4 regions of the Photobacterium sp. GB-72 genome follow, and region 3 is predicted to be linked to each of the others. Evidence: predicted binding sites of a transcription regulator. Region 3 holds the regulator's gene; each other region holds the start of a gene.
The links. Region 3 encodes PurR, which represses purine synthesis genes. Its sites were predicted from a motif close to TNANGNAAACGTTTNCNTNA; they were not measured.
Positions count from the first base shown of each region.

Region 1 (8,247 bases), on a different contig from region 3:
TGGTACTTTCTGGTGAAGGTGCAGATGAAATCTTTGGTGGCTACTTATACTTCCATAAAGCACCGAACGCGAAAGAGTTCCATGAAGAAACTGTACGTAAATTGCTTGCTCTGAACATGTTTGACTGTGCACGAGCAAACAAATCGTTAGCGGCATGGGGTGTTGAAGGCCGAGTACCATTCCTAGATAAAGAATTTATCGATGTGGCAATGCGTCTGAACCCTGAAGATAAAATGTGTGGTAACGGTAAGATGGAAAAACACATCTTACGTGAGTGTTTTGAGCACTACCTACCAGAATCTATCGCATGGCGTCAAAAAGAGCAGTTCTCTGATGGTGTAGGTTACAGCTGGATTGATACGCTAAAAGAAGTGGCTGAAGAAAAAGTAACGGATCAACAGCTTGAAACAGCGGCTTACCGCTTCCCTTACAACACACCAACAACCAAAGAAGGTTACGCATACCGTGAGATCTTTGAAGAGTTGTTCCCGCTAGAAAGTGCGGCAAAATGTGTACCGGGTGGTCCATCGATTGCTTGTTCAAGTGCAAAAGCGATTGAATGGGATGAGAGCTTTAAGAACGCAGCAGACCCATCAGGTCGTGCAGTAGCAGCTGTACATAACGAAGCTTATAAAAAATAAGTTTGCTCTAAACTGCAGCTAATAAAAAACCGCCAAGCACGAAAATGTGTTGGCGGTTTTTTTATATCTATATGAAACTTAACGTTCCCAGTATGCTTCTTCCAAACTATCTTCACGCTCTGGCAGACCACGAGATAAACGTGGAGAATACTGAGCCAAGACTTCGTAGCTTACACGGTTTGAATATAAACAAACCTGTGAGAACGATGAATAAGTTAGGAAAGAATGTTGGTGCTTACTCGAGTTCGGCACGTTTTCTTTATGGTAGCGGTTTGCAGACATATCATGCAGTAATGCTGAAAGTGCACCATCACCAGCACCGTTAGTATTCTTAATACGCTCAGGACCGCCCATATAAGGAGCAATATGTGAATACGCCTTAATTGGATTCTCACACGCCGTTTTAAGCATTGGTCGGCTAAATTCATAGCGGTTAAACTCAGCAATATCACCTGGAAGTAACGGTAAACTTGTTTCACGCTTAGCGTTATCATCAGTGTAACCTGCGGTATATAAACCTACAGGGCCTGCAGTACAAAGAACAAGATCAACCCATTCTAATGCTTTATCAGCTGCTACAAGCGGATCAGACTCACCAGTTAACGCTTCACCTTCATCTTCATTCATTGCAACAACTGTTACATGATCACGAAGGAAGTCGCGCCACCATTGTGGATCGTCTTGAATAACGAACTTTGTACCTAATGTTAATACCACGGGTACATCGTATTTTTTCGCATATTCAATGGCGCGCATTGTGGCCGCTGGCATAGGATCGCCAGGCTTACAACGCACTAAATACGCCGTTAACACAAGTGCAGACGCATTTTCAAACACATGTTCAGGAATGCTATCAGGTTCAAGTTGGTTCATCTTACCTTCGTTGATAGCGAAGGTACGTTCACCGTCTTTTGAAATAAGAGCAAAACAACGACCAATAGGACCGTCAACAGGTTGAAGGTAGTTCATATCCATGCGGCTTGATGTATTACAAAGGTAACGGTACGCGTAACTACCGATCTCAATGTCTTTACTCATCACGCCTAGAAGAACAGATTTATCATCCGCTAACACAGAATAGTTGTGTAGCGTATTACCAATCGTGCCACCAGCAAACTCGTGAGTAACAAGGTTGTTCTCTTTTAGCTCTTGATATAGCGCTTCTGCTTTTTCATCAGTAATAACCAACGAATGGCCTTTACTTAACTCATAGCGTTCCAGGAATTCATCATCCACATAAGCTTCAATATCTACCAATGTTTGGTCAATACCGACAACATGAGTACGTGCTAGACGCTTCTCTTGTTTCGTTTGACTTAAAAGTGGATCGCGAGCATGTACCGGAAAGTAATGCTTAGATTTTCGTTGGCCTGGAAATTTCATGTCTATGCGCTATCAAGTTGTAAATTTTGCGAATTCTATCACAGAATATAGAACATAAAAGCAAAAGCTCTCATTGGTTTTGAGATATATCAACACAAATGAGAGCGTAAACGTTATCGTCAATGTAAGTTACAGAATAAAAACTGACTATTCCCAACCTTGAACATGTTGTTTCACCAAGTCTTCCATCATTGTAATATGTGCCTGGCTATCATTAAGGCAAGGGATCAAATTAAATTCTACCCCACCCGCTTCAATGAACACTTCTTTGCACTGCTCTGCAATTTCTTCAAGGGTTTCTAAACAATCAACAGAGAACGCAGGACACATTACATCAAGACGTTTTACGCCTTTCTCAGCCAATGATTTTATCGTGCCTTCCGTATACGGTTTTAACCATTCTTCACGTCCAAAAATAGACTGATAGCTCATGCTCATTTTTTCACGCGGCATCTCAAGCATCTTCGCTAATAGCTCCGTTGTACCATTACAATGATCGGGATACGGATCGCCATTATCAGCATAACGTTTAGGAATACCGTGATATGAACATAATAAGTAATCAGGCTCGCCTTTTTCTGCCCACACCGTTTTAGCCGTCTCGGCTAACGCTGAAATATAATCAGGGTGATCGTAATAATGATTAATAAAGCGCAACTCTGGGATATACGATATGGACTTTAAGTCTTTCGCAATACGATCAAATACAGCAGCTGTGGTAGTACCTGAATACTGAGGATATAACGGTAAAACTAAAACCTTATCACAACCTTGCTGCTTTAGACGCTCCAAACCAGCCTGAGTACTCGGATTACCATAAGTCATACCCAGTTCAACTGGGACTTGAAGTATCTCTGTTAATGCTTTTTGTTGGCGTTTTGAATACACCATCAATGGTGAGCCATCTTCCATCCAAACAGATTGATATAATTTAGCAACTTTCGGTGAGCGAATCGGCAAAATTACGCCGTGTAAAATGGGGCACCATAACCAGCGAGTCATATCGACGACACGGTGATCGTGTAAAAATTGAGATAGAAATTGTTTCACCCCAGCCGCCGTCGGTGCATCAGGCGTACCTAAGTTAACTAACAATACACCGTATTTTTTATTGTCTTTATTCATCGGTTTTCGCTCTTATCTGTCCTAAACCAAGCTTTCTGATCAAAAAAGATTAATCATGCAACCGAAGCTAAACGAAGGCTGATCGCTTTTAGATCACTTTGATCAGAAAAAGACGTATCCCGCCTTTATTAACCCCTATTTAAACCATAAAAAAACGGACTATACCAATAGGTAAGCCCGTTTTTTTCATTGTTACAAGCTATCTAAAACAGCCTATATCAATATTAAGCTAATGCTTTTTCTAGCTCAGCGCTCACTTCAGCAACAGGAAGTGTACCATCAAACTTAAGGTATTTCGTGTTACCCGCTGCCGCTTCTTTACCATAGTACTCGATAAGAGGTGCAGTTTGTGTGTGGTAAACATTTAGACGTGCACGAACTGTTTCTTCTTTGTCGTCTTCACGGATAACAAGATCTTCACCTGTTACGTCATCTTTACCTTCAACCTTTGGTGGGTTGTAAACAGCGTGGTAAGTACGACCAGAAGGAAGGTGAGCACGACGACCCGCCATACGCTCAACGATCACATCGTCAGCCACATCAAACTCGATAACGTAATCAACGTTAACACCGTTTTCTTTTAGACCATCAGCTTGAGGAATTGTGCGTGGGAAACCATCTAGTAGGAAGCCTTTTGCGCAATCATCTGCCGCAATACGCTCTTTTACAAGACCAAGGATGATATCGTCAGATACCAATTGACCTGCATCGATCACTGATTTCGCTTGCTTGCCTAGTTCAGTACCCGCTTTGATAGCTGCACGTAGCATGTCACCAGTTGAAATTTGAGGAATACCAAACTTTTCCATGATGAATTGAGCTTGAGTACCTTTACCTGCACCTGGAGCGCCCAGAAGAATGATGCGCATTGTGATCCCCTTTAATAGAGTGGAATTTTTGCAAAAAAGTGAAAATACACTGAATAAGCGAGACTCGCAAGCCCAGTACAATGACTGGGCTTGGTTTACATGCTTTATCAGAATAGTATTTGATACAAGCAAGTTATTTGGTTATTTAATCAGCAACTTGTTAATTGCAGCAAGGAACTGAGAAGGATCTTCCATCGTACCGCGTTCAGCTAACATCGCTTCACCTAGCAAGAATTCAACCCAACGACCAAACACTTCTTCATCTGCTTCATCTGCCATTTTCTTAACCAATGCATGCTCAGGGTTTAATTCAAAAATGTATTGAACCTCTGGCGCATCATGACCCGCTGCTGCTAGCAGTTTCGCCATTTGGGTACCCATTTCGTTTTCATCTGTCACAACAACTGCTGGTGTGTCATGAAGTTTGAACGTTGCACGTACATCTTTTACACGTGTGCCTAAGTAACCTTTTGTACGCTCAGTCACTGAAGCAAACTCTTTTTCCGTCTCTTTTTGCTTCTCTTTCACTGCTTCATCGTCAAAGCTTGAAAGATCAAGATCAGATTTAGTAATCGCTTGGAACTGCTTGCCTTCAAATTCTGGCAAGTGGCCCATTAGGTACTCATCAATACGATCGTACATCAAAATCACTTCCAACCCTTTAGCACGGAATTGCTCTAGGTGTGGGCTATGTTTCGCTGCATTAAAATTATCTGCGGTTAGATAATAAATCTTATCTTGGTTTTCTTTCATGCGGCTCACGTAATCGGCAAGCGATACTGTTTGCTCTTGTGAGTCATTTTCTGTTGAGCTAAAGCGTAGCAAGTTGGCAATTTTGTCACGATTAGCAAAATCTTCAGCTAACCCTTCTTTTAATACCTGACCAAACGCTTTCCAGAACGTCTGATACTTATCAGCATCATTTTTCGCCATACGCTCAAGCATTTGCAACACGCGCTTGGTACACGCTTTACGTAGCGCTTGAGTTACCTTGTTATCTTGTAGAATTTCGCGCGATACGTTCAGTGGCAGATCGTTTGAATCAATTAAGCCGCGCACGAAGCGAAGGTATGTCGGCATAAACTGCTGTGCATCATCCATAATAAATACACGTTGTACATACAGTTTTAAGCCATGCTGACCATCACGATTATTCAGATCCCAAGGTGCCGTCGACGGGATGTAAAGCAGACTAGTGTAATCTTGCTTACCTTCAACGCGGTTATGTGACCATACCAAAGGCTCTGCGTAATCATGCGCAACGTGATTGTAGAATTCTTTATATTCTTCCTCACTGATGTCGGACTTATTACGTGTCCACAATGCTTGGGCCTTATTTATCTGATCCCACTTTGTTCCTGTTACTTTACCTTCTTCGTCTTTTTCTTCGGTTTGAATAAGAACAGGAATACCAATATGGTCTGAATACTTACCCACGATTTCACGTAAGCGATACTCATTTAAAAACTCTTTATCATCTTCACGTAGATGCAAGATAATATCAGTACCACGATTCGCTTTAGTGATAGTTTCAATACTGTAATCACCTTCACCAGCAGACTGCCAACTTACCGCTTCATCAGCCGCAACATCAGCTGCACGTGTATTAACCGTTACCGAATCTGCCACAATGAATGCTGAGTAAAAACCCACACCAAACTGACCAATTAATTGCGAATCTTTACTTTCATCTTCTTTTAGCTGAGAGAAGAATTCTTTCGTACCTGATTTAGCAATTGTGCCTAAATGCTCAATCGCCTGCTCACGAGTCATACCAATACCATTATCACTAATAGTTAATGTACCCGCTTGCTCATTGATTGATAACTTAACGCATAGGTTAGAATCGTCACCATACAAATCAGACTGTGATAAGGCTTTAAAACGTAGCTTATCTGCCGCATCAGACGCATTTGAGATCAATTCACGTAAGAAAATCTCTTTATTCGAGTAAAGTGAATGGATCATTAGGTGAAGTAATTGTTTTACTTCCGACTGAAAACCACGAGTTTCCTTATTTTTATCAACTACTTGCTCGCTCATCTCTACTCCATTGGAAATTGTTAGGTGTTATTTTTAAGATAAATATGGTCAAACGGTATAATTTCAACCTAAAATAACACGATTTTTATTTTTTATATTTTTTCAGATTCCGTTTTATATTTTTAGATTAAGAAACCATTCAGCAAACTTATAGAACAATGAATAATTAGAAGATCATTGCTAAGGTTAAAAAATGCCCACACACGCAAAAAAGTTTTTAATCGGACAACGATTCATTTTTGATCCAAACGATAACAGTTTAATTGATAAACTAGAAAATAATGAGTTAATTCGTTTAGGCAGTAATGAAAGCCGCGCCTTGAGTCTTCTAATCGAAGATCCAAGCCTCATTATTACTCGCCAGCGTATTCACGATTATGTTTGGCGCGAACAAGGCTTTGAAGTCGATGACTCAAGTTTAACACAAGCTATTTCAACGTTGCGTAAAGCACTAAAAGACTCAACTAAGTCGCCTGCATTTGTAAAAACTGTGCCCAAACGTGGTTACCAAATCATTGCCACTGTCGATCCCTATGTCGATGAAGAAGGCATGGATTCTAATGTTGCAGCCCAAGAAACTTTACCGCATCCAGAACATATTTCCCCTCTTGATACACCAAGTGTTGATGTTACAGATAGCGAGATCGTTGAACAAATAACAGAGGCTGAATCATCGATACCACCCTCGATAGAAACCAAACCGAAGATAACATGGCTTGGTTGGATAGCACTGGCGATCGCTTTAATATTACCGGTTGTTGTTAATTTAAGTATGCCCCCAAAATCGGCTGCTTTTCGTCCACTTCTTCAAGTTGAGGGCGTAAAAATTTATACGCCAATTAGTAATCCAGTGATGAAAGATTGGAACAATATGATCAGTAGTTGCGTCAGTGATTATTTGAAAAATCATCAGGATGAAGGTAAACCAACCGAAGTCATCGTCACTGGTGGACAAAATAATCAACTGTATTTGAATTACTTACATAGCAGCAGTGTACCAATGGAAAACATCACCTTACGTTTACTGACTAGCCATGAGGATAATGTGAAATTATGCCAGTAAATTCTCCTATTACCTTCTCGCATATTATTCGTAAGTATTGGCCTTTTGGGATCCTTGCTATTTCTATCACTGTTTGTAGTTGGGTTTATTTTTCAACAGATTACAAACAAGAGCAGCTACTAATGTCGCGAGAATGGCAAAGTACGACATTTAGTCGCATTGAGCCAACACAACTCGATAATTTAGGCACACTACGTAAAGTAAAACAAAGCAGTAATATGGTGTATTTGCCTAACCATACCTATTCACGTATTACGACGTTAGAGCTGTATAGTGAGAAAGCAACGCCCGTAACGATTCATATTTCTGAATCCGGTCAATGGGATGTCAGTGGTGGCTATCTGCTTACTGAGCCCACAGAGTTTAAAGACGTAACATCTGGTACAAATATTGATTTTGATGATAAGCAACTTAATGTTGTAAAAGATATTTTCAGAATGAATGCGCAAGAAAGCCGTCGGATTGATGTGATAAACAAAAATTCACTGTTATTAACCAGTTTGACCTACGGCTCTAATATTCTTTACTCGCTGTAAAAAATACAGGCTTTAAATAACACATAAAAAAACCGCGCTATATGAGCGCGGTTTTTATTTATTCTCGCCAGACTATAAACGCTGACGCCCTGCTAATGAGTGCGATAGCGTTGTACCATCAACAAGCTCTAACTCACCACCGACAGGAACACCATGAGCAATACGGCTCGCCGGTACATCATATTCATGACATAACTCAGCAATGTAATGCGCTGTGGCCTCCCCTTCAACCGTAGGGTTAGTTGCAAGAATTACTTCACTGATATTTTCATGCTGTAATCGATTTTCAAGACGATCAAGACCAATATCAGAAGGTCCAATACCATCAAGTGGTGACAAGTGCCCCATCAATACAAAATAACGGCCAGAAAATTGTCCTGTTGCTTCTACTGCGACAATATCCGCAGGACTTTCAACAACACAAATTAATCCGTTTTCTTGGCGGCGAGGATTTTCACAAATGGCACAAACATCATCTTCAGTAAATGTTCGACAATCACGGCAATGTCCAATTTCAGTCATAGCCTGACTCAGTGCATCTGCAAGTTGTAAACCACCTTGGCGATTACGCTGTAGCAAACTAAAAG
Region 1 covers NZ_PYNV01000001.1:530,666-538,912, forward strand. The annotation lists gene asnB (asparagine synthase B) at 1-641, shown strand, start outside; gene C9J40_RS02300 (inosine/guanosine kinase) at 720-2,024, opposite strand; gene hemH (ferrochelatase) at 2,172-3,149, opposite strand; gene adk (adenylate kinase) at 3,374-4,018, opposite strand; gene htpG (molecular chaperone HtpG) at 4,160-6,061, opposite strand; gene C9J40_RS02320 (transcriptional regulator) at 6,255-7,124, shown strand; gene C9J40_RS02325 (regulatory protein ToxS) at 7,115-7,660, shown strand; gene recR (recombination mediator RecR) at 7,733-8,247, opposite strand, start outside.
Region 1: C9J40_RS02300 (inosine/guanosine kinase) is a predicted target of PurR. The motif match lies at 2,127-2,146, and genes of this name have one in related genera.

Region 2 (8,247 bases), on a different contig from region 3:
CTTATCGCCATAGCTATAACCGATATTCTTCGCTTCAAAGACAATCTTACCTGAACGGTTCGCGTCTTGTAGCTGCATATCCGCTTTACCTACAACATCACGACGCTCTGCACGTTCATTGCGCAATGCTTTAAGTGCACGAACGCGACCTTCGTTACGAGTACGACGCGCTTTAATACCTTGCCTTATCCACACTTCTTCTTGTGCTAGTTTTTTGTCAAATAATGCGTTTTGTTCTTCTTCTACACGCAATAACTCAACTTTTGCCTCTAGGTAACCTTCATAGTCACCAGGGAAAGACACTAATTGGCCACGATCTAAATCAACGATACGAGTCGCCATAGAACGAATAAATGCACGGTCGTGCGAAATAAAGATAATTGAACCACGGAAGTCTTTTAGAAAACCTTCTAACCATTCAATCGTTGTTACATCAAGGTGGTTTGTTGGCTCATCAAGTAACAAAATATCAGGATCACACACTAGCGCACGAGCAAGTGCTGCTTTACGTTGCCAACCACCAGACAAATCAGTAAGAAGTGTATTCGGTTCAAGCTTCAAGCTTTCAAGTACTGCTGCAATACGCGTATCTAACTGCCAACCGTTATGGTGATCAACTTGCTCCTGAATACGCGATAGTTTATTAATGTTTGCTTCACTAGGATCGGCGGTGACAAGGTCCAATTGGTGATGGTACTCACGCAGAACACGACCTGCATCAGCAAGACCTTCCGCTACATAATCAAATACAGACCCTTCCGCATTACGCGGTGGATCTTGCTCTAAACGAGAAACCACCAGCTCATTTTGACGTTGAATACTACCGTCATCGAGTAATACGTCACCAGCAATCACTTTCATTAATGTTGATTTACCAGCGCCGTTACGGCCAACAAGACAAACACGCTCATGTGGCTGAAGAAGAAATTCTGCTTTATCGAGTAAAGCATGATCGCCATACGCTAGTTGAGCGTTACTAATTTTTATAAGTGCCATCGTAATTAACCAAGCTTATTTGTTATTAACCATGTTTTTAATGAATCTGTATCAAAGGGCCAGCCCAATTCAGGAACATTACGATCATGATTTTGAATAGAGAGTACAGGTATAGTTACACCGTAACGAGAAAACAGTGCGTCATCAAATGCGATATCAACAATATCAACTTTATCTTTAAGTCCAACCTCTACGAGCAGACGGTATGCCTGCTCGCAAAGGTGGCAGCCTTCCGTGCTATAAAGTGTGATTAACACTCGTCTTCCTTGTGAGTAATAATCCAACAGTTATGGATTTGCTTATTCTTAGCAAAGTCCATTGGCAATGTTTTATTTGAGATATTCTTCGCCTGTAAGCCAAGTTCATTAATCTTATCTAAATCCATCTTGAACTGACGTTTATTGTTTGAGAAAACAATTTGACCATCAGGACGTAGCATGCGCTTTAGGTTTTCCATTAACATGATGTGATCACGTTGAATATCAAACGTCTGCTTCATACGCTTAGAGTTAGAGAACGTTGGTGGATCGATAAAAATCAGGTCGAAAGTATCATCAACTTCTTGTAGCCACTGTAAACAGTCAGCCTGAACATATTCATGTTGTGGGCCTACCTGATTATTAAGCTCCATATTCTCTTGAGCCCAACGAAGGTAAGTATTCGACATATCAACGGTAGTTGTTGTCTTTGCACCACCGACAGCAGCATGAACAGTTGCAGATCCTGTATAAGAGAACAAGTTAAGGAAATCCTTACCTGTTGCCATTTGGCCAAGCATACGACGCGTAATACGGTGATCAAGGAACAAACCTGTATCTAAGTAATCATAAAGATTCACTTTAAGTTCAACACCGTACTCTTCAACAATCATGTGGCGCTCTGCACTTGATAGCTTCTGGTATTGGTTCTTACCTTTTTGACGCTCACGGACTTTAAGAATAACTTTATTGCTTTCTACACCCGTTACTTCAATTGTCGCACGCAACACATCCATAATACGACGACGTGCTGTTTCTTCAGAAACAGATTTAGGCGCTGCATATTCTTGGATAATTAAGTAATCTTTGTACTTATCAATCGCGGCATTGTAGTTAGGTAAATCAGCATCGTAGATACGGTAACATTCGATACCTTCACGTTTTGCCCATTTATCTAACTTAGTAATGTTCTTTTTAAGACGGTTCGCGAAATCAGGCGCGACCTCTTCTTGAACGATGACACCCTCAGATTGCCCTTCTTCTTTCTGAACACTACCTGCAGTGATCAAATAAGTTTTAAGTACACAATCTAATGCGCCGTTACGAAGCTTAAATTGCTTGTCTGCACGCATACGCATACAACTTAACAATTCGTTCGAACCTGAATAAATGGCAGCAACAGAACCCGCAAAAGCGAGTTTTAAACGGTTACCAAATTCTTTGTACAATGCAATAAGTTCAGGGGTTGTACCTAAACGTTCACCATATGGAGGGTTACAAAGAATAATGCCTGTTTCGAACCCTTCAGGGCGAACAAGCTGTGTGGCATCGCCATATTCAAAATCAATCAGATCTTTAACACCAGCACGACCCGCATTATCACGAGCAATCGCTAATACACGACGATCCATTTCACGACCAAAGAACTTGGTCGTGACTTTTGCAGGACCACGACGAGATTTAACCGTTGCTTCTGCATGGATCTCTAACCAAGCTTCTTGGTCAAAGTCTTTGATTGATTCAAAGCCCCAACACTTACGTTTAAGACCTGGTGCAATTTCAGCGGCTATCATCGCAGCTTCAATCACTAAAGTACCTGAACCACACATTGGATCTAACAATGCTTGTTCTGGTGTCCAGCCACTTTTCATAACAAGTGCAGCAGCATGGGTTTCACGCAGTGGTGCTTTACCCGCTTCACTACGGTAACCACGTTGGTGTAAACCGCTACCTGCCATATCAAGACCAAGAATACCTTTCTCACCAGATAGACGCATATGAATACGTAGATCAGGACGCTCACGGTCGATATTAGGACGACGTAAATCCGCTTTTGTAAATCGGTCTACAATCGCATCTTTAATTTTCATTGCACCGTATTGGCTATTACGGATTTCGCGGTTAGTACCATTAAAATCGACCACAATACGTGTATTGCTATCAAAATAGTTCATCCAGTTGATAGCTGTTGCACCTAAGTACAAGTCCATATCATCACGAACGTTAAATTCACTCAGTACTTGAATGATACGTGATGAGATTCGTGTCCATAGACAACAACGGTAAGCTGTTGCTTGTTCTGCTTTGAAACGGACACCGGCATGCACAACTTGAATGTTCTGTGCACCTAATTGTTCTAATTCATCCGCAAGCAAATTTTCAAGGCCGCGGGAAGTAATCGCTAGATATTGATTCATGGAGTTCTTTTCACACTAATATTGCGAGGAATTATAACTGAAATCACAAAAAATGCCTCGTCAAAACCATAATGAAATGGCTCATTTAGGAAAAAAAATTCATTCTTCAATCAGTACGTTCTCAATCAAAGAGGATGTAACAACAAACATCTTCACTTACCTGCAAAACTTGCGACCAATACAACGCTAAAAGTCATATTTAACGATTCTCATCAAACAAAGAACAAATCATTAATCTGGAATAATGAAAACCACCCTCAAAGCAATTTCTCACCCTGAGTGACATTTGATTTATCTTTAACATTCAAGAAATTAAAATTTTTTTACGCTAAATACCCCTATTCAATATTATCACCCGCCCTTTGGTGGAATAAATTATTCCAACGCTATTACACAACCACTACTTCACTGTTAACGCAGGAAAAAGAGGAAGGGATTGTCAATCAAACGTAATGTAACAAAGAAATTAACGTCATAATCCATCAGGTTTTACTTAAATAAAGCAGTAAGAATTGTCTGGCTATATATAAGAATTTTGAGATCTATGACATATTTTTAGTGTAATTTTTAACCAGAAAAATGGTGGATATACCTTGCTGAGTAGCAATGAAGTCAGTTAACGAATACAAATATACGCTCTAACCTATCTTGAATACCTACAAGGAAGCGTAACTATCACGAATTACAGAAATTGATGATGCGGTATGTAGATAACAGTAGTTATGTTGTTATCGTTAGTTACAAAGAAAATGGATATAAAAATGAGAGATTTGGACGATAACTATCTCAATAAAAGGTGATATCTTTCTCACCATCTAATAGAGAAAAGCATGCAAATATACTAAGGGAGGCCGTACTAGACAGCATAAGAAAGATAGCAAATTAGCCTAAATTTAATGGGCTTTTACTACAAAAGATAACAAATACTGCTATCTACCGGGAGACTGATAAGGATATACGACAAAAATATGAGATGAAGAAACGACTAACCGACAAGCGCAAAATGTCGCTGTTCAGTTTCTACAAAACAGGGAGCCATTCGATCATTCATAACTTTAATGGTTTCGCAGAACTCCATGCTTTTAAGGCCGTCTAAATCAACAGTAGCAACATCAGCAAGCATACAGAGACTCGCGACCCCACTGTTTTCAATCACAACGTAATGGGCAGTACAAGAAGCCGTCATTAAAGTAATAACTTGTCCCTGTAACGGCTCTACACCTTGTTGAGGTGCGAAATACCAACTTTTTGGCATCATAGGCTTATGGAAACGTCGTGCGGCTGTAGCATTTAATGCTAATTCACATTTTCTAGCTGCAGAAATTGGCAGATGAGCAATCTGCTCTTGGAAGTTTTGATAAGCTTCAATATCATCAACATTAAAAAAATCACTTATTTTAGCTTCTGGGGTAAGCAGCTTACTTGGTAACGATACACGGAAAAGCATATCGTCATTCAACTCAAGCATGAGTGAATTCATTTCAGCGTCAAAATACCATTTCCATGAATTATCTGGCTTTAACACGTTCTTACTCCTGAAAGACAGTGATTTATTTTGTATCTGTGATCATATGTTTAAATTTTAGCTTAATTCTACTCGCGTATTCATAAAATAAAAGGGGAAAATAGCGGTTCTATCACGAGTAAATCAGATGTATATTTGATACAAATAGACTAAGTACATAATTAAAAACCCAGCCTAGTATTCACTAAGCTGGGTTTTCGTATGTCAGAAGATATTTAAATTTAATACTTCAGTACGAGAGCGATAGCCAACAGTTAAAGACCGTTTACAATATCTTTAACTAAACGTGGGCCATGATAAATAAAGCCAGAATAAACCTGTACTAGGCTTGCACCAACCATCATCTTCTCGCGAGCAGCCATTGCAGAGTCAATACCACCGACACCAATGATTGGTACTGCGCCATTTAATGCTTCTGACATTTTTCGAATAACTTCAGTACTCTTGTTTTGCAAAGGACGACCGCTTAAGCCCCCCGCTTCATCACAATGTTCCATCCCTTGAACCAAAGAGCGATCCAATGTGGTATTTGTTCCAATCACACCATCTATATTATTACGGATCAAAGAATCACATACCTGTTGAATCTCATGATCATCAAGATCGGGAGCGATCTTAAGTGCTAGAGGAACATACTTATCATGTTGTTTCGCTAATTCAGCTTGTTTAGCTTTAAGCTGGGAAAGCAGATCATCTAAAGCTTCACCATATTGTAAGCTACGTAATCCCGGTGTATTCGGTGACGAAATATTTACAGCAATATAACCAGCATATTGATAAACTTTTTCCATACAAATAATGTAATCTTCAACACCCTTTTCTATCGGTGTATCTTTATTTTTACCGATATTAATACCAATGATGCCGTCAAATTTTGCTTTCTTTACATTCTCAACAAGATTATCAACACCAAGGTTATTAAAACCAAAACGGTTGATAATGCCTTCTGCTGGGATCAAACGGAAAAGACGAGGTTTATCATTACCAGGCTGTGGACGAGGTGTCACGGTCCCTACTTCAACAAAGCCGAAACCCATTTCACCAAATGCATCAATACATTCGCCGTTTTTATCAAGACCAGCCGCTAAGCCAACAGGGTTTTTGAATGTAAGCCCCATAACTTCGACAGGACGTGCAGGAAGATTTTGTCGGTAGAAAAGTTCTAATGGAGTGCCAGTAAAGCGAGAAAAGTTCTCAATAGCGAGGTCGTGTGCTTTTTCAGCATCCAACTGAAAAATAGCAGAACGTGCGATGCGGTATAACATTGTAACTCCAAAATAAGTCCCGAATAAACGGGATGGTATTATTCACAGTTATTCTGTTAACTTCAATCGTTATTTTTTTGATTATTGTCAATAAAACAGTAACTTAGAAATTAAACCTTTGTTTAACAATAAGTTATAGTTTCGTAGTTTCACAAATTATTACACATAAAAGCAATCGTTTTCTTTTTAGCTCTGAAAAAAGTAACGTATTATTTTTATAACCTTATTGTTAATACTTAAATAGTGACAATGTAACATAATAACATCGTAAAAAAGTTACATTGTCACCATATATGTTACACCGTAGCTTATACCATCTTATTAGGCGGTGACTATAAAGTACACTGACTACTGTATCGGCCTTGAGTTGAGATTTAGAATGGTTAATTCACGTAAAGCGACAGAGAACTTTGCAAACTCATGCGCATTACCGACTTTAAATTCAGCCAGTACACTCTCCCATCGATCAACCGCTTTTTTATGTTGTTCCATCCATAGTGATATACTTTCTTCTGGCTTAGCAGTACTTGTCATTATAACCGCTGTTGTTAATTGTCTTTGTTGCCAATCTAGATCTTCACGAAATGAAGCTCTTGCTAATGCTTGCCAATTATTCTCAACAGCTTGGTTTTGAATTTGCTTTAAGAACCAATGAAGTGATAGTTGCGCTCCTAGTACAAAGTACACTCTTGCAATATGCGATATGTTAACGTCCATTTCTTTTGCAATTTGCGCTATATCCATGGCTGAATATAAACTGGTTAAGCGTGAAATGTTTTTGGCCAACCGCTCAGGTACCCCTTTGCGGATCATTTCATTCGCTTGCTCTTCATGCTCTACCACTTCTTCAGTTACAAGGTAACTATCTAATTCATTTCGTAACTGCTCAACAAAAGGTTGATAGAATACAATTTGTTGTTCTATACCTAACTTGTGCTCTCTATTGCGTAGGAACCATCGTGTGACCCGACGCAACATACGCCTTGAACGATAAAGCATGTCATATTGCGTTTGTGCTGAAACTTGATTATCTAATGCTCTAATTTCACTAAAAATCTGGTCAAACTTAAAGATCTCACGCCCTATTGAGTAAGAGGCTGAAATTTCATTTATCGTTGCCCCCGTTTCTTCTTGCAGCCGAGTAACAAAATTGCATCCCATTTCATTCGACATCAAATTAGCTAATGATGTTGCGATTAATTCACGTCGTAATGGATGGTTTTCCATTTGTGATCTGTAGTTATCTTGTAAAAATTGAGGGAAGTAAGCAGGTAAAAGACGGGAATGATAAGGATCACTGGCTATATCGTGATTAACGAGTTTTTCTTTTAACACCATTTTACCGTAAGCCACCAGCACAGCAATTTCTGGTCGTGTTAAGCCAATCCCTGCCTTTTCACGCTCTACTAATGTTTCATCATCAGGTAAACATTCCAGGCTTCGATCCAATTTGCCCTGTCGTTCCAGTAAATGAATAAACCGCGTTTGTTCCTTTAATAGTTGTACTTGCTGTTGCTCTGTTACTGAAATAGATTCACTTTGGCGATAGGCATCATCTAATACAATGTCAGCAACCTCATCTTCCATCTTTTCTAAAATACTATTACGCTGTTTAAATGTCAGCTCATCAGCGGTCACTAGGCTATTGAGTAAAATTTTGATGTTCACTTCATTATCTGAGCAATCAACCCCACCAACATTATCGATAAAATCGGTATTCACTCGACCACCAGCTTTCGCAAATTCAACTCGACCTAACTGGGTTAAGCCTAAGTTTCCCCCTTCACCTACAATTTTTGCTGCAAGTTGAGAACCATTAACCCTAACAGCATCATTGGTGCGATCACCAACATCGGTGTGAGTCTCTTTAGTCGATTTTATGTATGTTCCTATACCACCATTCCACAATAAATCGACCTGCATTTGTAATATAAGATGTATCAACTCATTAGGTGTGCAACTTTGCTTACGCGTTTGCAGTAAAGTTTGCACAATAGGTACAAGCTTAATCGCTTTACTTTTACGTGAAAATATCGCCCCACCTTCAGATAAAACTTCACGATCAT
Region 2 covers NZ_PYNV01000006.1:155,711-163,957, forward strand. The annotation lists gene C9J40_RS09530 (ABC transporter ATP-binding protein) at 1-996, opposite strand, end outside; gene C9J40_RS09535 (glutaredoxin family protein) at 1,002-1,253, opposite strand; gene rlmKL (bifunctional 23S rRNA (guanine(2069)-N(7))-methyltransferase RlmK/23S rRNA (guanine(2445)-N(2))-methyltransferase RlmL) at 1,247-3,391, opposite strand; gene C9J40_RS09545 (cell division protein ZapC) at 4,377-4,916, opposite strand; gene pyrD (quinone-dependent dihydroorotate dehydrogenase) at 5,171-6,181, opposite strand; gene C9J40_RS09555 (NAD-glutamate dehydrogenase) at 6,530-8,247, opposite strand, start outside.
Region 2: pyrD (quinone-dependent dihydroorotate dehydrogenase) is a predicted target of PurR. The motif match lies at 6,349-6,368, and genes of this name have one in related genera.

Region 3 (8,247 bases):
CTTATGGAAGAATCAAACAATGCATAAACTCTCTCTATTAAAAACCTCTTTATTGACGCTGGTGTTAGGACTTAGTAGCTACGCGCAAGCAAGTACGGACTCAGCAACTGAGAAAAATAAAATCATCAGTGCTGGTGCTTCAGTTACTCAAATCATTAACGCCTTAGATGCTACTGATCAAGTCGTCGCCGTTGATCTAACAAGTAAAGGATTAGTGGATAAATCAACCCCTAAAGTGGGTTATCACCGCCAGCTTTCAGCTGAGAACTTAATGTCTTTATCCCCGACTCACCTTGTTGGTTCTAATGAAATGGGGCCACAAAGTACACTTAACCTACTTGAGCAATCAGGTGTTGAAGTTGATATTGTTAACTCAGGGGAAACCGTTAAAGATCTACTTATACGTATCGATCAAATTGCTAAACTCACTGATCATCAAGATCGTGCTGAAAAGCTAAAACAAAAGCTTAATGTTCAGCTAGATAAAATTAATACTGCAACTGCCAATATTAAGACTCCTAAAAAAGTCTTGTTCTTAATGATCCATGATGGTCGCCCAATTAACATTGCAGGAAGTAATACTACTGCAGATAGCATCATTACACTTGCTGGTGCTAAAAACCCTGCTGCAACATCAATCAGTAACTACAAGCCTATATCTGGTGAAGCAATTGTTACCATGCAACCAGATATTATTTTGTTGAGCACACGTACAGCTAGCAAGATCAAAAACATGCAAGATCTTATTGCCCAAATGCCATTAATTGCCGCAACACCGGCTGCAACAAATAATGCATTACTCACAATAAAAAGTACTGCGCTCATTGGTGGTTTAGGACTCGAGAGTGTTAATGAAGCTTTAAAGCTTAATCAGGCTATTTATCCTTAAATTACGCCTCTATCATCCCTATTTATTCGTGCGTAAGGTTGTTGTTACATGTATGCAAAACGCTTCTCAGCCCATCATATTTATATAATAAGTATCGCCTTACTTATTTTTACAGGGCTTTCTTCTATTGTTATAGGTCCTATGGCGATCAGTTATAAACAAAGTTTGTTAGCACTATTACCCGGTGATCATGAACTTGCTAAACATGTCAGCCTAGTGATCCATCAAATTCGTTTACCACGTACGCTTCTCTGTTTTGCTATCGGTGCAATTTTAGCTGTATGTGGCGCTGTACTACAGGGACTGTTTCGCAACCCGCTTGCAGATCCTGGGATCATCGGAATCACGGGCGGTGCAGGCTTAGGTGCTGCATTGGCCATTGTCTTATTTGCCCCTCTCACCGCATCATTCCCTCAGCTTTTAAACTTCGCTATTGTGCCTATTTTTGCCTTTATTGGCGGCGCAATCAGCACCGTTTTAGTTTATCGCTTAGGCACAGATAAAAACGGCACATCGGTGATGATCATGCTACTCGCTGGTGTCGCGATAACCGCAATTTCAGGCGCAGGGCTTGGGTTACTCAATTATGTTGCCGACGATCAAGCCTTACGTGATTTATCATTGTGGTCAATGGGTTCACTGGCTGGTGCAACATGGACAGGCATTATTCTCGCCTATTGCACATTCGGGTTACTCTTTACCTATTTTTATCGTCATACCAGTAATTTAAACGCGTTGTTATTAGGCGAAGCTGAAGCTCGACATATGGGGGTTAACACGCAAAAACTAAAACGTAATTTAATTATTACATGTGCTGCGGGAGTGGGTATGACTGTTGCCGTTTGTGGCCCGATTGGCTTTATTGGCTTGGTTATTCCTCATGTGGGTAGAATGCTAACAGGTCCAAATCATAAAACCTTATTGCCAATTTCGGCTTTACTTGGCGGCTTAATCCTCTTGGTTGCCGATATGATTGCTCGAAGCGCATTCTCGCCTCAAGAGCTGCCGGTTGGGATCATCACCGCCATGTTAGGCGCGCCTTTCTTTATCTATTTATTAGTTAATCAAAAGAGTCAGATGTCATGACGTTAAATCATTCAGCAAAGGTCGATTTTACAGCAAGTAGCGACAAAGTCTGTGTTATTCAGGCTCGCGACTTATCATTACAATTCGGTGATAAAGTCCTGCTAAATCATCTTGATATTGATATTCACGCAGGAGAAGTCACCGCATTACTTGGGCCAAACGGTGCAGGTAAAAGTACCCTGTTAAAAGTATTATGTGGGGAGATTACGCCAAAATCAGGCACGGTTTCTTTCTTTGATCAACCGCTTAATAATTGGGCTCGGGAAGAATTGGCATGTCACTTAGGTGTCCTTCCACAACATAGCGCATTATCGTTTGCCTTTACCGCGAAAGAAGTTGTCGAGCTAGGCGCAATTCCATTGCAGCTCACTTCGCCTGAACTGAAAGATGCAACAGCATCAAGCATGCAATACGTTGATATTAACAATTTAGCTAAACGTCTCTACCCCACCTTATCGGGGGGTGAAAAACAGCGTGTACACCTTGCCCGGGTTTTAACACAACTCAGTAAAGCCGGTGATAAATGTATCTTGATGTTAGATGAACCCACCTCAGCACTCGATCTCGCCCACCAGCACCACACCTTACAAATTGCCCAAAATATGGCTATACAAGGCGCCGCTGTAATTGTGGTATTGCACGATTTAAACCTTGCAGCCCAATACACTGATCGGATGATTTTCCTTAACGAAGGAGAAATAAAAGCCGACGGCACGCCAACACAAGTTCTTACTCCTGAAGTAATAGATACCTTATATGGTTGGCCTGTCAGTGTTCATACTCATCCAAGTGGTGATTTTCCTTATCTTTTATCAGCCAATCATTCTGTTTTTTAACGTTTTATCTATTAATGACTAGATATACACAATAAATTGAAGCTATTAGCATGACAAACATCGAGTTTTTACGGTTAATGATCAATTAATTCAATCAAGTTGAATAGAAAGATTGCACAACGCAAAACACACAGTAAAATGTGATCGCAAGCGATTACATGTGTAATTAGTGTAAAAATAGTTTCTATCTTCTAATGCCGCATTTTACTGCGGCTTTAGTTGTTTATGATCCATGATAATTGCAACACCCTATAATTCGGTATCAAATTGAATAATTAAGTAGCTAATAACTAAAGGATCTTCATCTCTGCGAGTGAACTCGTAAGCCATAGACTACGTAATTAATCAATTTGGTATCAAAAACCTTTGTCAGATCCTAATCTGACCATGATAAGAAGAATAAATATGGCAACCATTAAAGACGTTGCACGTATGGCAGGTGTATCAACTACTACAGTGTCGCACGTGATTAATAAAACACGCTTTGTTGCAGAAGCAACGCAACAAAAAGTTTTGGCTGCAGTAGATGAACTTAACTACGCCCCAAGTGCAGTAGCGCGAAGCTTAAAATGTAATACAACACGTACTATCGGCATGTTAGTCACTAAATCGACTAACCCATTTTTTGCCGAAGTTGTGCATGGTGTTGAAGAATATTGTTATGGTGCAGGCTACACACTGATCTTATGTAACACCGAAGGTAACTTAGAAAAACAACGTGATTACTTACGTATGCTTTCTGAAAAGCGTGTTGATGGCCTATTGGTTATGTGCAGCGATCTGGATCAAATGCTGCTCGATTTACTTGAGCGTAAAAATGATCTTCCTATGGTTATCATGGACTGGGGCCCAGAAAGCCCACATACTGATAATATTCTAGATAACGCTGAAAACGGCGGTTATATTGCGACTAAGCACCTTATTGAAAATGGTCATAAGAAAATTGGCTGTTTATCTGGACAAGTTGATAAGTCTACTTGTCAAGAGCGCCTAAAGGGCTTCCGTAAAGCGATGAAAGAAGCAGATCTCACTGTTAATGATAATTGGCTACTTGACGGTGACTTTGAGTGTGAGTCAGCCGTTGAAGCTGCTCATAAGTTTATCGCAATGGAAGATCGCCCTACTGCTATCTTCTGCTTTAACGACATTATGGCTATGGCTCTGATCAGTACCTTTGAACAGGCAGGTCTGCGTGTTCCTGATGATATCTCAATCATTGGCTACGATAACATTGACCTTGCGCCCTACTTTGCGCCACCGCTAACAACTATCCACCAGCCTAAACGTCGTTTAGGTAAAAAGGCCATCGAAATCTTGCTAGAGCGTGTGAAAGACAAGAATCATGAGCGTCAAACCTTTGAAATGACGCCTAAACTTGTTGAGAGAAAATCGGTTAAAGATCTCAACTAATAAAATTTATCTTTCTATGTTAAGGAAAAGCCGATAAGTTAACCTTGTTGGCTTTTTTTTTACTTATAAAAAACAATCATGAGTATTTATAATTATAAAGCTTATTAAAATAAGCTAAGAACAAATACCTGAACCAATATCACATTTTTGAGAGCTTAGATTTAATATTAAAAGTATTATTTAATATAACTTTATATAGTCACGAACTGGCAAATTAATTGAAAGATTAAGACGCAAAACCACCGGCCTAAAAATTATGTTAATAATTCAAGGTAGCGGGGTTACCGAAGGATTATTATTGAACCGACAATATTATGACACAAACTTAACAATATATTGACAGTATCAATGTGTAGATTAATTAATCTATTTCCTCGCTCTTAATGTTTAGGTGACACTCATATTTTTTCACCGAGTAGAAGCATGGATAAACCAATATTAAAAGATTCATTAAAATTATTTGACCATTTTGGTTCAATAAAATCACGGTCGATGTTTGGCGGTTTTGGCATTTTTTCTGGTGATACAATGTTTGCATTAGTTGTGAACGATAAACTTCACTTACGTGCAAATGCTGAAACTGAAAAGGAATTCAAACAAGCTGGCTTGGAACCCTATGTTTATAAAAAACGTGGCTTCCCTGTTGTAACCAAGCACTATGCAATACCCGACCAATGGTGGGATGAACCCACAAAGATTGTAGCTCAAGGTAGGTATTCACTGGATGCAGCAGAAAAAGACAAGCAAGAAAAGGAGAGTTGCGTACCTGACCGAATTAAAGATTTACCTAATCTACGATTATCAAATGAAAGAATGCTTAAAAAAGCAGGCATAAACACTATTGAACAACTTCTAGCAGTGGGCTCTCTTGGCGCATATAAAGCACTTCAAGAATCACAAACAAGTCCATTGAGTATTGAATTGCTTTGGGCATTGGAAGGCGCAATTAGCGGTCAACATTGGTCAGTTATTCCTGAGCAACGTCGAAATGAACTATTATCTGCCTTATCTTAAAAATATAAGTTGTCTTAAATATAAAATACTTAGGAATAAAAGAGCCCCCATTCTTTTATTTCTAAGTATACCTTTCAAAAATAATTTCCGTATTATCCTTATCTTCCTTTATAAAATTCAATATTTATTTGGTTTAATTGCATAATAACAAACTTTTGCCATTAAATTAATTCCCTCCGTTTTGCACTCCTTGATTTATATAAATGATAATTATCTTTATTTATATTCCATGCCTAATTATTTGCTAATACGACCAATAACCCATCTTCTCACTAATAAATAACGCGGCGCTTTAAACTGTCTTATCTCCTGCTGATTTTTTCACCAACCAATTGAAGAAAAAGAAATATTTATCATTAAATGAAATACAATGTCTGTTGTTAAGGTCTACATGTTTACAACTGCTACTGAGTAAGATCGTATAAAACCCTACTTTTAGGGTGTTTTTTAAGGAATCACATGCGCATTTCGATCAAAAAAATTGACTCTTTATGGGTAAAGCCTTTGCTATGGCTTCAAGCTCGCCACTATGGTCAAGTATTAAACCCTGCAAAGCTATGGGGACGTAAACCTGTCTTATTTTGGTTAGTCGCAGGTTTTTTTGGTTTTCTCGACCGTAAGAAGTCACCGATTCAAGATGTCATGCGATCTTTGGTCTGTGTGCGTGTTTCACAATTAAACGATTGTGCCTTTTGTGTTGATGCCAATGGTATGAAGCTCGCCGAACGTTGTGATTCAGAAGATAAAATTAAAGCACTCGCCAACTGGCAACACTCTACGCTGTTTACAGATCAAGAACGCGCTGTGTTGGTCTACACTGAAGCGATGACAATAACAGGCAAACGAGTGACAGATGAAATGCTTGTCGCGCTACAAGAATGGTATAGCAGTGATGATATTATTGAACTCACTGCTTTAGTTAGCTTTCAGAACTTGTCGGCGAAATTTAACACTGCGCTCGATGTGCCAGCACAAGGCTTTTGTTCTCTTCCTATTACGCCTAACGATATTGCTCAAGATAACGTGCAAGCATCAGATAAAAACATAACGAAAAAGGATCAGGCAAATGAATAAGAAAAAAACGCTATTGCTGCTGGTCATTGTCAGCCTTATTGCGTTATGGCTACATTTTGATCTAGGCCAATACCTTACCCTTGAGTTCATCAAGCAAGAGCAATTAGCCCTACAAGCAAAGATTGAAAGTCAACTTTTCACTGCTTACTTGTTTTTCTTTGTACTCTATATTGCCGTGACAGCCCTTTCCTTACCCGGCGCTGCAATTTTAACGTTGCTTGGAGCGGCATTATTTGGTTTTTGGCCTAGCCTTATTATTATTTCTTTTGCCAGCACAATAGGTGCAACATTGGCTTTTCTATCAAGCCGCTATATTTTGCAAGACTGGGTACAACAGCGGTTTGGACAACGCCTCGCGACCATTAATCAAGGGATTGAAAACGAAGGCGCATTTTATCTATTAACGCTGCGTTTAATCCCTGTAGTGCCGTTTTTTCTGATCAACTTACTAATGGGTTTAACCCCGATTAAAACTCGTACCTTCTTCTTTGTCAGTCAGCTTGGCATGCTGGCTGGAACTGCTATTTATGTGAATGCCGGTACTCAACTGAGTAACATTAATAGTTTGAGCGAAATCATCTCATTTCCTGTATTGATATCTCTTGTATTACTCGGGATCTTCCCACTGCTCGCAAAAACAATTATTAATTACATCAAAAGCCAAAAGGTTTATAGCGGTTGGCAAAAACCTACAGTATTTGATCAAAACCTAGTGGTAATTGGTGCGGGTGCTGGCGGTTTAGTCAGCTCCTATATCGCGGCAGCCGTAAAAGCGGAAGTCACATTAATTGAGCGTCATAAAATGGGCGGCGATTGCTTAAACACAGGTTGTGTGCCATCTAAAGCCTTAATCCGTGTCGCTCATAGCGCTTATGAGCTGCAACAAGCAAAACAATTTGGTATTGAAGCTAAAATTGAAAAAATCGACTTTAAAGCCGTTATGACTCGTGTTCACAAGGTTATCAAAGATATCGAACCGCATGATTCTATTGAACGTTACAGCAAGCTTGGTGTGAATTGTGTCCAAGGTGACGCGACGATTTTGTCGCCTTGGGAAGTAGAAGTTAACGGCAAAGTGATCACCACACGTAACATTATTATCGCAACAGGGGCTTCCCCATTGTTGCCCAATATTTCAGGCTTAAACACAGTCAATCCATTAACGTCCGATAACCTATGGCAACTAGATACTTTACCTGAAAAATTATTGATTTTGGGTGGTGGTCCTATTGGTTGTGAATTAGCTCAAGCGTTTCATCGTCTTGGCGCATCTGTCATCTTAGTTGAAATGGCAGATCAGCTACTTAATCGTGAAGATAAAGATGCAGCCGATTTAATCTATCAAAAGCTAACTCATGAAGGCGTTAGAGTTCTTCTTAAGCACAAAGCCGCTAGTTTTGTAGAGAAAGGGGCGGCGCAATATCACCTCGTTAAGCTTGATGATCTTTCGGCAGAGCAAACGATCGACGTTGAATTTGATCAGGTTATTGTGGCGTTAGGTCGTGTTGCTAATACCAAAGGTTTTGGTTTAGAGCAGCTAAAATTAGCAACTAACCCACAAGGGACTATCAAAGTTAACCACTACCTACAAACGCAATATCCTAATATATACGCTGTGGGTGATGTGGCAGGCCCTTTCCAATTAACTCATGCAGCCGCGCATCAAGCATGGTATGCCTCAGTAAATAGCTTGTTTGGTACATTCAAAAAGTTTAAAGCTGATTACTCGGTATTACCTGCCGTTACCTATACTGCACCAGAGTTAGCTCGAGTTGGTCTCAATGAAAAAGAAGCTATTTCACAAAATATCGATTATCAAACATATACTTACCCTATATCCGATTTAGATCGTGCGATTGCCGACAATGCTGCCGAAGGTTTCGTTAAAGTTCTAACCCCGCCCAATAGCGATAAGATTTTAGGGGTCACAATTGTCGG
Region 3 covers NZ_PYNV01000009.1:75,151-83,397, reverse strand. The annotation lists gene C9J40_RS11740 (biopolymer transporter ExbD) at 1-27, shown strand, start outside; gene C9J40_RS11735 (hemin ABC transporter substrate-binding protein) at 20-889, shown strand; gene C9J40_RS11730 (iron ABC transporter permease) at 938-1,975, shown strand; gene C9J40_RS11725 (heme ABC transporter ATP-binding protein) at 1,972-2,811, shown strand; gene purR (HTH-type transcriptional repressor PurR) at 3,217-4,221, shown strand; cyclic di-GMP riboswitch class I at 4,420-4,510, shown strand; gene C9J40_RS11715 (TfoX/Sxy family DNA transformation protein) at 4,645-5,235, shown strand; gene C9J40_RS11710 (carboxymuconolactone decarboxylase family protein) at 5,695-6,309, shown strand; gene C9J40_RS11705 (FAD-dependent oxidoreductase) at 6,302-8,247, shown strand, end outside.

Region 4 (8,247 bases), on a different contig from region 3:
GATCTAATAACTGACCAATTGTGAAATCACCTTGATATAAGCCTGCAATTAATGCACTCATCATTGAGGTTTGGTAGAACGTTTTGTTATGTGTTTCGGCACTCATGTGATGCTCCTATTAATCTTGTTGGCATGGATGAAGTTGATCAAGTAGGCGACTGTTATCGCTATAATCAACATTGACGTTAACCAATACTGGGCCACTTAAGTTCATAGCTTTTCGCATAACAGGCTCAATATCATCGGCAGTATTGATCGCTAAACCATGTGCGCCGAAACTTTCTGCGTACTTAACAATATCAGGACCTATAAAGCTGACAGCACTCTCTCGACCATACTTTTTAAGCTGTTGGATCTTAACCATGTCATAACAGTGATCAGTCCAAACAAAGTGAACGATATTACATTTATGACGCACGGCCGTGGCTAATTCCATTGATGAGAATAGGAAGCCACCATCACCAGACATGGAAATGACTTTTTCATTAGGGTGAAGAAGGGAAGCTGCAATTGCCCAAGGTAAAGCGACGCCCAATGTTTGTTGACCATTACTGAACAATAAACGACGAGGTTCAAAGCTGTGGAAGTAACGTGCCATCCAAATATAGATAGAGCCTACATCACAACATACAGTGGTGTCGTCACTGACAAAGCGACGTAAATCATGAACAAAACGAAGTGGGTGAACGCCGTTTGATGAGGTTTTATTTATCCCCATCTGCATAATATGTTGTAAATCGTGGCGTAATAATTGGATTTGTTGGTTACTTTCTAAGGATTCTCGCTTATCTAATTCAGAAGCAATAGACGTAACAGACACCGCTAAGTCACCCACAACTTCACAAACAGGGTTATAGCTAATTTCTAAATCTGCTTGTTGATAACCAATATGAATAATTGGGGTATTTGCATCTTTATTCCAAAGAATCGGATCGTATTCAATGGGGCTATAACCAATGGTGATGATTAAGTCTGCGCTGTTTAACGCAATATCACCGGGTTGGTTTTTAAATAAGCCCACTCGACCTAAAAAGCAGTTGTATAAATCATGAGAAATAACCCCAGCTGCGGCAAACGTATTCACAACGGCAATTGGTGTTTGTTTGAGTAGTTGGCGAATGGCATCAGTAACAAAAGGCTGGCTTGCATCCATACCCAGTAATAACACCGGATTTTTTGCAGCATTAATGCGATCAGCAGCCTGACGAATAGCTTGTGGGTGTGCACCACCGAACAAAATTGGATTAGGCTGTTGTACTGGTTGGTAAGGAATACGGTTAGTTAGAATATCTTGCGGTAGACTAACAAAGCTAGCACCTTGGGTAGGTTGCTCTGCAATACGAAAAGCTTTATGTACAACATCAGATACCGAGCCGCTATCCATCACTTCTGCTGAAAATTTGGTGATAGGAGTAAACAGTGAACGGGTATCCATGGATTGGTGAGTATTGTGAGAATACATCGAAAGCGGTACAGCACCTGCAAGTGCAACCACAGGATCACCTTCACTGTTCGCTGTTGCAACGCCTGTGACAAGGTTTGATGCGCCCGGGCCAGAGGTCGCTAAACAAATGCCTGCTTTACCCGTTAAACGCCCTGTTGCTGCTGCCATAAACGCTGCATTTTGTTCATGATGACAAATAATGATTTCAGGTCCGTTATCACAAACAGCATCGAAAACAGCATCCACCTTTGCACCTGGAATACCAAAAATGTGTGGAATGTTATGTGCATTTAAAGTTTCAACAACCAGTTCAGCACCAGAGACGGTTTTATCCGACATATAAGCCTCAAAATTATATTTATTAAGTTAATAGGCTCAGGACATTGTTCGTGAATTCGAATTTTATGTGATGAGTGGCACAATTCTATACATTCATCATACAAATCAAATAACTGAAAATGAAAGTTAAATTCTCAATTTACAGATAAATAAGGGGAGGGGGAATTTACGATGTAATAAAAATGCCAGCCTTCATATTAGAAAAGACCGGCATTTTAAGGGAGGAATGGCAATGACAACGATTAAATCATGATGCCTGCAATTAACGCTGATAGAAAACTAACGAGCGTTGAACCGTAAAGCAAACGTAAACCAAAACGTGCCACCATATTACCTTTTTCTTCGTTCACCCCTTTTACAGCACCAGCAATAATACCGATAGAGCTAAAGTTAGCGAATGACACAAGGAAGATAGAAACAATACCTACGGTGTGCGGTGTTAATTCACTTACTTGTTTTTGTAGTGACAGCATTGCTACAAATTCGTTAGCAACAAGCTTGGTTGCCATGATACTACCTGCTTGTAGGGCTTCATGAGCAGGGATACCCATGATCCATGCAAATGGATAGAAAGCGTAGCCAATAACATCTTGGAAGCTAATACCGAATGCAGCATCAAAGCCGGCATTAATCATTGAAATTAGCGCGATAAAACCAATCAGCATTGCCGCTACAATAACCGCGACTTTAAAACCAGTAAGAATATATTCTCCTAACATTTCAAAGAACGTCAGTTTCTCACCACTTTCAGCCGCCATCATCTCATCAATATTCATCTCTGCTTCGTGGTCATATGGGTTAATGATAGAGAGAATAATGAAGGTACTAAACATGTTTAGAAACAAGGCAGCCACGACGTATTTAGGATCGATTAGCTTCATGTAAGAACCGACAATAGACATCGATACGGTTGACATGGCTGTTGCCGCTAACGTGTACATGCGACGCTCAGACATTCTACCGAGAATATCTTTATAGGTGATGAAGTTTTCAGATTGACCGACCATTAAGGCACTAATAGCGTTAAAGGATTCAAGTTTACCCATGCCATTAACTTTTGATAATAAATATCCAAGGCCTTTTATGACATATGGCAAAACTTTGATGTGCTGAAGAATACCAATCAGTGCTGAAATGAATACGATTGGCATTAGAACACTTAAGAAGAAGTTAAAGCCATCATTGTTAGATAGGTTACCAAAGACGAAATTTGTCCCTTCTGCGGCAAAATTGAGTAATCCATTAAATCCATCAGCAAACTCTTTAACGATCCCTGTACCCATTGAGGAGTTAAGCAAGAAGTAGGCTAATCCCATTTCAATAAGCAGTAGCTGAATAATATATCTGTACTTGATGTTTTTACGGTTATTACTTGCAACAAGTGCTAGGGCTGCGATAACGATTAACCCTAAAACGAAATGTAGATAGACCATGTTTGGTTGCTCTCAGTGTGATTCTTATCAAGATATATACTTATGTTTAAATATTTCTTTCTCTCTAAAAGTGACTTAAGTCTCACTTTTGGGTCGCGTAATTTTCTGTCACTATTACGTGCTTAGATGAATTACGATTGCGGCAAACGATTGCAGTTCGAAAGAGCCCTGTCATTACTGGGTTGTCGTTATACGCTCATATAACTGTATCATCAACATGCCAAATGAGCATAACTGTGAACTGAATCTCACCTGTAATATGATTGAAAAATACTTTTTAGTGGTTTTGGAATATCGCAGTAGTCCAATCGGTAAAAACACGATGATTAAATAGGCAATTGTAGTCTCTGTGTATATCAAATGTTATTTTTTATTATGTTTAATAAATATGGAAAATAATATTTTAGATAAATAAATTTCAGAATTTTTTAAATATGATTCAATGCTGCACTTAATATTCATTTGTCTTACAAAATGAAATATTATATTCGTGATAATTTAGTGGAATAGAAACGATGAAAAAATCCTCTAAAAATCGTAAGCTATGGTACTTCCATCGACACGATCAGCGTAATGAAACAAGATTGAATAAAAGCTTAAAGGCTAAATAATGCATGTATGGCTAACTTACGTTGATCGTCTAAACGAAAGGCGACTCAACGTAAGTAAGTATACTTATTCAAGAATGGTAGGGACATTAAACCGGTAAGGTGGAACAAAAGGTCGGACACCTTTCTGGCGGTATTTTTTTAAACGCATTAATTGTTTATAGACAATGTAATAACGATTTATATTTGTAACGTAGACAACAGGTTGTTTGCCTATATATCTCCTGGTAATAATTTCAACATTATTAAACCATATATCAGGGTTATAGCCTTTTTCCTTTGCATAACGTCGCATTTTTCTAATATTGCCAGGTCCTGCATTATAAGAGGCGAGTGTCATATACATTCTATTATCATAGGTTAGACTGCTATCATCTAAGTAATTATTTTGGATATAGCGCATATACTTTATACCCGCATGAACATTATTACTTGCTATATAAATGTTAGGAATATTTATATATCGATCTCTTGCTGTACTTGGTAGTACTTGCATGATGCCAACGGCACCTTTATTGGAGACTTTATGCTGATTAAGCCCTGATTCTTGGAAACCCTGAGCCATCATCATTAAATAATCAAAATCATATTCCGTAGAATATTTAAAAAACAGATCAGAAAGTTTTTCCATTTTATCCATATTACTATGGTTCAATAGGTTTGTTATCCAGCCTTGATTATTTAAATACTTGTTATAAATAACATTTCCTAATAATGACCCTGATTTTATTTGTTCAATATACCTATTAACTAATTTCATTAATTTAGGGCTATCTTTTCTCATTGCCCAGGCTATTTCACCGTTTTTCCTTAAAACGAAAGCAGAATTCATGCGTAATTTTGGTAATATCTTGTTCCATATTTTCATCTTATGATCATCTAAAACGGTCATATTCATCAACCCGAGATTAACCATTTCCAACAACTCATAATCTTGCAGTGTTTCTTCTAAAAAATGGATCTTCATTGGCGCTAGGCGTTGGAGTAATAGACGATTATTGACTTCAAGTAGGCTTTGATAGTAGCTCGAACTTTTTCTTACCCAGATATCTTGATCGCTGAGTTGCTCTATTTTTGTAATTTCAGGTGAATCAATATTATTAATAATAACTTCTGAAATATTGGTAAGTACAGGCTCACTAAAGGCGACTTGCTTTTTGCGCTGTTCAGTAATGGTTAAATTAGCGACGGCAAGATCACCATATCCAGTAATTAAGAATTTGATGAGTTGATCTCGATGTACAGGGATCACTTGAATATTGAGTTTTGGATAAGTTTTATGAATATCTAACTCAAAGTGGTGAAGTAATTCAGCGATAATGCCTTTTGGAAGACCATCTTCAATATAGTAAAAACCTAAGTCAGCCGAAACTAATACTCTTAGCACCCTTTTTTTTTCAAGGACGCTAAGATCGCCAGTGTAAGTTGGGCCTGTGAGCGGGGACAGTGCTAAGCCTAAAGTAGTGCTGGAAGTAAAGAGTAAAGCCAGATATACCCATAAAGGTAATAACAGCCTTTTTAGTCGAACGTTCATAGGAAACTAAAGCCTTTTGATTTAGCTTGATCCTGTATGGTTAAAATAATCGCATTTCCCAAATCATCCTTAGCCTTTGTGTTCTCATTTTTCGATTGTTTTATGAAGTGTTTTCGTTTTTGCTCTAACGTTGATATCTGTTGTTTCAGCTGTACTCTTTGTGCGATTTGTTGTTTAAGCTTTTCGGTGATTTGTTGCTCATTTAATCCATGATAGTGCTGTTGATCTTTTTTCGCGAACGCTACACCTTGTTCTAAATTTTGTTGGGCAAGCGAAATCAAATCCCAATCTTGTGTTTTATACTGCTTTCCTGCTTTGGCAATACTGCGCTCTGTGCTACTAGATTTAGAAAGGCTTGATGCATTCATATCTTGAGCGATTTGCTGGCTTTTCTTACTTGCCCCTTTTGTACCATAACCGATGTAAGTGTCATTAATTTTACGGCCCAGTTGGATGATATCATCGTCGTAAGGGGTCTCAATATGGGGGGCTTTCTTGTTATGGTCGATATTCAAATATTTGCCATGACTCAGCAGTGCAGGTGTTGCCCACTGTAATTTACGACCTTTTAAATGGGGGCCGCAATATAAGGTGTTGATGATGATATCTTTACTGACTGCTAGAGGAATAGCATGGCTAATCGGAATATCACCTTGTTGAAACTCTTCATTACCTGCAATGATGATTAAACGAAGATCGTCTTGATGGGGGCTCCACTGTAAACGGTTTGTTGCCTCTTGAATTACTTGTGGCGCATATTCTTTACTCCCTCCAATCTTTATTGCAAATAGTGCTTCTGAAAATTGGTCAAGATCTGAGGTGAGTGGTGAGAGTAAACGTAAATAACCATCATATTTTGATTGATGTTCAACACCATATTCAAACAATGCAACTTGTAAAGTAACAGGGCGATCATGTTTATTGGCTGTTGCGATGGCATTAATGATTGACCAGATCTGCTCTCTTGCCTGATTAATTAATCCTCCCATAGAACCACTAGCATCGAGTAAGATCGCGACTTGAATTGTGGGGCCTGTACGAGTAAAAGGTATGGGCGTGTTATTATTATTTGTTTGTTCTGGTTGTAAAATCTCAGGCAATACGAGTGCTGGTGGCTTTTTATCACTGCTACTGTAGGTAGGAATAGAGACCACCAGAAGAAAACTGAGCATTAATAGTCGTATCAGCATAATATCTCGCATATCAATATATTAAGTGCTAAATGTCAGCGTACACTAAAAACTAATTCTCTAAGTATGGTTGGTAAGTGCTATTTGTGCCGAGTTTGAGGCAATATTTGTGGTTTCCAATAACAAGCTAATGGTAATAAAAACATGCTAAGTCATCACGCATTTTAAATTTAATAGGTTAGTGTCAGTGGCGGATATATTTAAAAAAAACATCTATCTGATGGTAGTGTTACTCGGTTTATCAGGTTGTAGTTCAGCGTCTACGTATTCAGTACGTAAGCCTTTAGACGTTGATGTGCTGGCAAATTTGCCTGAAGTTTTAAATGAATCATCAGGTTTGGCGATTATTAATGGGCATGTATGGTCACATAATGACAGCGGCAGCCGAAATCAGATTTATCAACTGTCTTCTAATTTTCAAACAGTCACAAAAACGGTGACGGTTAAACGCAGTAAAAATTATGATTGGGAAGATTTAGCGCAGAGTAAACGCTATTTATACATTGGTGATACAGGAAATAACTCAACACGCCGTGATGGAGGTGTGATTTATAAAGTACCACTCGCCTCGCTTGAAAAAGGCTCGTCAGTCACGCCTGTTTCAACTATTCGATACCGTTTTAAAGATTTTAAACCGGGTAAAACGTATCAACATAATTTCGATAGTGAAGCGATAACAGTTGTGGGTGATCAATTATGGCTATTTAGCAAAAACTGGCAAAATGAGCATACCAAGCTATACCGACTCAGTACGACTCAATCTAGCCAGACGGTCTCACCGGTTGGGGATTATTTAACAGAAGGACTCATTACGAGTGCTGATTATAACGCCAAGACCTCAACACTTGCGTTATTAGGCTATCGTAAAGACATCTTTTTAGGTTATTCCTTTATTTGGTTAGTCAAAGTGAAAAACAATCAATTGGATTGGTCAACGGCTAAATATAAGCGTTTAAGAATTTATTCACAGTGGGAAGCTGTGCATTGGTATAAGGATAATAAACTCTTAATTACCAGTGAGAAGAACCCATTAACTAAAGCAATGATAGCAACGGTAGATGTGTCATCTTTGATCAATGCAAGTGAATAACCCTGCAACATCTGCTAGTATCTGCCAAAACTTAGCTGTGATCCCCATGAAGGGACAGCCTACTAAACTGGAAAAACTGTGACTAATAACGATATTTTACGCCGTGTACGCTACATCTTTGATTTAAATGATAGCCAACTAATTGAAATCTTTGCACAAGCAGATGCAACTGTAACTCGTGAGCAAGTATGTAACTGGTTAAAGCCAGAAGACAATGACGATTACAAAAGCTGTTCAGATGAAGAATTTGCAACGTTTCTTAACGGCTTTATCAATCAAAAGCGTGGCAAGAAAGAAGGTCCACAACCAGTACCAGAGCAAAAGCTAACGAATAATATTATTTTCCGTAAGCTGCAAATTGCCTTAAATCTAAAAGCAGATGATGTATTAGATTTGTTTAAGCTGGTGGATTTCCGTTTAAGTAAGCATGAATTAAGTGCGTTTTTCCGTAAGCTTGATCATAAACACTACCGTGAGTGTAAAGATCAGGTACTACGTAACTTTTTACAAGCATTACAGATCAACCTTCGTGGTGATGAATCTGCGACGGTTGAAGCCGAATAATCGTGTTGTTTTTATAGACATAACACAATAAATCGAAAGTGATAA
Region 4 covers NZ_PYNV01000002.1:466,394-474,640, forward strand. The annotation lists gene budA (acetolactate decarboxylase) at 1-106, opposite strand, end outside; gene alsS (acetolactate synthase AlsS) at 119-1,783, opposite strand; gene C9J40_RS05305 (NupC/NupG family nucleoside CNT transporter) at 2,026-3,216, opposite strand; gene C9J40_RS05310 (lytic transglycosylase F) at 3,892-5,358, opposite strand; gene C9J40_RS05315 (VWA domain-containing protein) at 5,355-6,548, opposite strand; gene C9J40_RS05320 (hypothetical protein) at 6,736-7,638, shown strand; gene C9J40_RS05325 (DUF1456 family protein) at 7,717-8,202, shown strand.
Region 4: C9J40_RS05305 (NupC/NupG family nucleoside CNT transporter) is a predicted target of PurR. The motif match lies at 3,355-3,374, and genes of this name have one in related genera.